Regions from separate parts of the Bradyrhizobium sp. NBAIM03 genome, predicted to be linked through region 1. Evidence: predicted binding sites of a transcription regulator. Region 1 holds the regulator's gene; the other holds the start of a gene.
What was found. Region 1 encodes LexA, which represses DNA repair genes until DNA is damaged. Its sites were predicted from a motif close to TGTTCNNNNTGTGTTCNG; they were not measured.

Region 1 (2,397 bases):
TCCCCGGCAGCAGACAGACCGCGACGGAGGGATCGGCTTCGGAAGCGAAACCGCGCGTCGAGGTGCCGCGGAAGGTTGTCGTGACGATCGTCTCGCCGACTTCGGCGGGGCGCGTCGCGACGGCATGCAGGCTGTAGTCACACATCGGGTGCTCCTCATGCTGGGATAGCGACCCGCGTCTCTTTCGAGGCGCAGGCCTCTATCAGAGTGGAAGCATACAACGCTCTGCTCGGTTATGGGCAAATCTGCGGCTCGCGTCCGCAGCGCGCGATCACATTATCTTTCCCGGATTCGATAGGAACAAACCTCGCGTCCTTGCATTCGGCCGGAGCTATCAGCACTGCCGGCACAACTCTACCGGCGAAGCAGAAATGGCTGCGCGCCTGCGCGGGGGAATGTCGCGCGGGAAGATGGACCGGACAGCCGGCGCGAGAGACCGGCCGGAGCGGGCAAGTATCCGCTCCGATCCTGGATCGACGATGCCGATCGCAGCGCGCGCGGCGCTTGAGACTTCCGTTATCAGTACTTCCGGTAAAGCCCGATCAGCTTGCCCTGGATCTTCACGCGGTTCGGCGGAAGAATGCGGACCTCGTAGGCGGCATTGGCGGGCTCGAGCGCGATCGAGGCGCCGCGGCGGCGGAAGCGCTTGAGCGTGGCCTCCTCGTCGTCGATCAATGCCACCACGATGTCGCCGGTATTTGCGGTCTCGTTGCGCTGGATCAGCGCCATGTCGCCGTCGAGGATGCCGGCCTCGACCATCGAATCGCCGCGCACTTCGAGCGCGTAGTGCTCGCCCGAGCCGAGCATGTCCGGCGGCACGCTGATGGTATGGCTGCGGGTCTGCAGCGCCTCGATCGGCGTGCCGGCGGCGATGCGGCCCATCACGGGCACCGCGACGGGGCGCTCGCCCTCGTCCGCGGGCGGGCTGGAGCTCGCGCGCACCTTGCCGAGATTGCCCTCGATCACGCTCGGGGTGAAGCCACGGCGATTGCCGGCGGCGGCCTGGAGCTCGGGCAGCTTGATCACCTCGATGGCACGGGCGCGGTTGGGCAGGCGGCGAATGAAGCCGCGCTCCTCGAGCGCAGTGATCAGGCGATGGATGCCTGACTTCGAGCGCAGGTCGAGCGCATCCTTCATCTCGTCGAAGGACGGCGGCACGCCGCTTTCCTTCAGACGTTCGCTGATGAACCGCAGAAGCTCGTATTGTTTGCGCGTCAACATCTCGACCAAAGTCCCCCGGTTGATGTCGTTCGATTCCGACACGATGAAGCCGGCACTAAGCCGCTACATCCTCGAAACAAATCATGAACGGACACTATATGTTCGATATGTGTTCCGCAACTGCTTAATTTATGGTGAACGCGGCCAAGCTCGCGGAATGCGTGTGGCTGGGCGGCTCAGACGGGCAGCCGGAGCACCTCGCAAGGCGTGCCGGCCTCGGCCTTCGGCGCGAACGGTGCGCGCACCAGAAGTACCTGTGCCGCAGCGAGATTCGCAAGAAGGGAGGAGTCCTGATGGCTGACCGGAAGGGCGACGCGCGTGCCGTCGTCGCGCTCCTCCAGCCGCGCACGCAGATAGTCCTCGCGCTGGTCGTTGGCGGCGAGATCGCGGCCCAGCACGGCGCGCTCGCGCCGATGATGAATCGCTGAACGGCCCGACAGGGCGCGAATCAAGGGGACCATGAACAGGAAGGCGCACACGTAGGACGACACGGGATTGCCGGGCAGGCCAATCACGCGCATCGCGCCTATCCGACCGTGCATCATCGGCTTGCCCGGCCGGATCGCGATCTTCCAGAACGCCATCGCGATGCCTTCGCCCTTGAGCGCCTGCTGGACCAGGTCGTGGTCGCCGACCGAGGCACCGCCGGTCGTGATCAGGATGTCGGCGCCGCTCTCGCGCGCGCGGCGGATGCCGGCGGACGTCGCCTCCAGTGTATCGGCGGCAATTCCGAGGTCGATGGTCTCGGCGCCCTCGCTGCGGGCGAGCGCATGCAGGGCATAGCCGTTGGAATAGACGATCTGGCCGCGACCAGGCGTGGTGCCCGGCATCACGAGCTCGTCGCCGGTGGCGAGAACGGCAACCCTCGGGCGGCGGATGATGGCGAGATGCGGATGATTCATTCCGGCGGCAAGGGCGAGATCGCGCTCGGTGAGGCGGATTCCCTTGCGCAGCAGCACGTCGCCTTCGCGGAAGTCGACGCCTGCAGGGCGGATGTGCCGGCCGAAAATGGCGGCTTCCTTGATCGTCACATGTTTGCCGTCGGCAGCTGTGTCCTCCTGGATCACGACGGCATCGGCGCCGTCGGGAACGACGCCGCCGGTGAAGATCCGCACGGCTTCGCCGGGGCCGACGCTTCCCGCGAGCGGCCGGCCCGCCGCGACCTCGCCGACGACG
Region 2 (2,397 bases), on a different contig from region 1:
CGAACGCATTGCCGCAGCGGCAGGGATTCATCGCCGCGACCAGCATGAAGCGGGCAGGGTAGGTGACGCGATGATTGGCGCGCGACACCGCGACCTCGCCGTTCTCCAGCGGTTGGCGCAGCGAATCCAGCACGCGCGGATCGAATTCCGGCAATTCGTCGAGGAACAGCACGCCCTGATGCGCCAGCGAGATCTCGCCGGGCTTGGCGCGCGCGCCGCCGCCGGTGAGCGCGGCCATGCTGGCGGAATGGTGCGGCGAGCGGAACGGGCGGCGCGCCGTCAGCGCGCCGCCTTCGATCTCGCCGGCGACCGAGGCGATCATCGAGACCTCGAGCAGCTCGCTCGGCGACAGCGGCGGCAGGATCGAGGGCAGGCGGGCGGCCAGCATCGATTTGCCCGCGCCCGGCGCGCCGATCATGAGCAGGTGGTGCCCGCCGGCGGCCGCGATCTCGAGTGCGCGCTTGGCGCTTTCCTGGCCCTTGATGTCGCGCAGGTCGAGCGTCGAGGCGGCGGCCTCATGCACCTTCGGCGTCGGCCGCGACAGCACCTGGGTGCCCTTGAAATGGTTGGCGATCTGGATCAGCGAGTGTGCGGCAATGATCTGGATGTCCGGGCTCGCCCACGCCGCTTCAGAGCCGCAGGACGCCGGGCAGATCAGACCTTCCTCGCGCATATTGGCGCCGATCGCGGCGGGAAGGACGCCGGCCACCGGCGCGATCGAGCCGTCGAGGCCGAGCTCGCCGAGCACGGTGAAGCCGGTCAGCGCATCCGGCGGGATGGCGCCGATCGCGGCCATCAGCCCGAGCGCGATCGGCAGGTCGTAATGGCTGCCCTCCTTCGGGAGGTCGGCCGGGGCCAGATTGACGATGATCCGCCGCGCCGGCAGCGCCAGCCCCGAGGCGATCAGCGCCGAGCGCACCCGCTCGCGCGCCTCCGACACCGCCTTGTCCGGCAGGCCGACGATGGCAAAGGCGGGCAGGCCGGGCGCGACCTGCACCTGCACGTCGACCGCACGGGCCTCGATCCCCTCAAAGGCGACGGTAGAAACCCGCTGAACCATGCCGAACCAGCCTGCCCATTGCTGCAATTAGGGGTAGCAGAGCGCGGCCGTTTCCGCAAGAACAATACGGGAACAATCGCTTGGCGGCCGGTCAAATCCTAACCAATCGTAAACGCAGCCCAGACACTACGTCTCGAATGCCGCCTTCTCTCCTCAGCACATTCCAACGAATGTCCGCTACTCCTAGGGCTGCGGGATGGGCCGTGGTCTAACGGGTGAACAGTTCAAATGCTTGCAAATCGCCGGAGAAGCGAACGTCGGGTGTGCAGCCGCCTCGCCAAGATCCATTTTGGCGCGGGCTCGCTGCCGCGGGATTGCACGATCACGGACATTTCGGATGGCGGCGTGAAAGTGGTGGCGGAATTTCTGGAAGTGCCGCCGCAATTCACCATCATCTTCGCGCCTGATTATTCCCGCCAATGCCGCCTGCGCTGGCGCATCGGCTGCGAATTCGGCGCCGAATTCGTCGACTGAACATCAACAGGCGCGCCCCTTAACGGGACTTTAGCGTTAATCGGTAAGCATCTCTGATCAGTTGCCGAGTGATCAGAGTATGCCCAAGCGTTCGTTCCTCGCCTTATCCCCGGCGGGATATCTGTGTTCCGCCGTCCTGATCCTCGCGCTCTGCGGCTGTCAGACGGCCGGCATCGACGACGTCACCGGTGCGCTCGGCGGCAAGCGGGAGCCCGCCGCCAAGCTTGACGGCAAGTCCGACAGCAAGGCCGACCCCACGCCGGAGATGGACGCACTTCGCGAGCGTTATCGCGCCAAGCCGAGCGATCCCGCCATTGCTCTCGAATACGGCAAGGCGCTGCGTGGCAGCGGCCAGCGCGCGCAGGCGGTCGCAGTGCTGGAGCAGGCCGTGCTCGCCCGTCCCGGCAACAAGGCGCTGCTCGCCGGCTACGGCCGCGCCCTCGCCGACAACGGCAATTTCCAGCAGGCCTTCGACGTCCTCGGCCGGGCGCATTCGCCCGAGGATCCCGATTGGCGCATCCTGTCGGCGCAAGGGGCTGTGCTCGATCAGCTCGGCCGCAACGAGGAAGCCCAGCAATATTACGCCGCGGCGTTGAAGATCGTGCCGAACGAGCCGACCGTGCTGTCCAATCTCGGCCTGTCCTACATGCTGCAAAATAATCTCTCGAAGGCCGAACAGGTGCTCGGCCGCGCCCATCAGCGCAATCAGAACGATGCGCGGGTCCGCGCCAATCTGGCGCTCGTGCTGGGATTGCAGGGTCGCGAGGCCGAGGCCGAAATCCTCGTCAAGGCAGACTTGCCGCCGGACCAGGCCGCGGCCAAAGTCGCGGCGCTGAAGCAGCTGCTGGCGAAAAAGCAGCAGC

Region 2: a site for LexA is predicted at 1,118-1,135, ahead of I6F21_RS24695 (YifB family Mg chelatase-like AAA ATPase). Genes of this name have one in related genera too.

What each region holds. Positions count from the first base shown of each region.
Region 1 covers NZ_JADYVS010000010.1:206,451-208,847, forward strand. Annotated here, with positions in the region: gene I6F21_RS17850 (hypothetical protein) at 1-145, opposite strand, end outside; gene lexA (transcriptional repressor LexA) at 520-1,221, opposite strand; gene glp (gephyrin-like molybdotransferase Glp) at 1,398-2,397, opposite strand, start outside.
Region 2 covers NZ_JADYVS010000018.1:15,480-17,876, reverse strand. Annotated here, with positions in the region: gene I6F21_RS24695 (YifB family Mg chelatase-like AAA ATPase) at 1-1,060, opposite strand, end outside; gene I6F21_RS24690 (PilZ domain-containing protein) at 1,289-1,534, shown strand; gene I6F21_RS24685 (tetratricopeptide repeat protein) at 1,614-2,397, shown strand, end outside.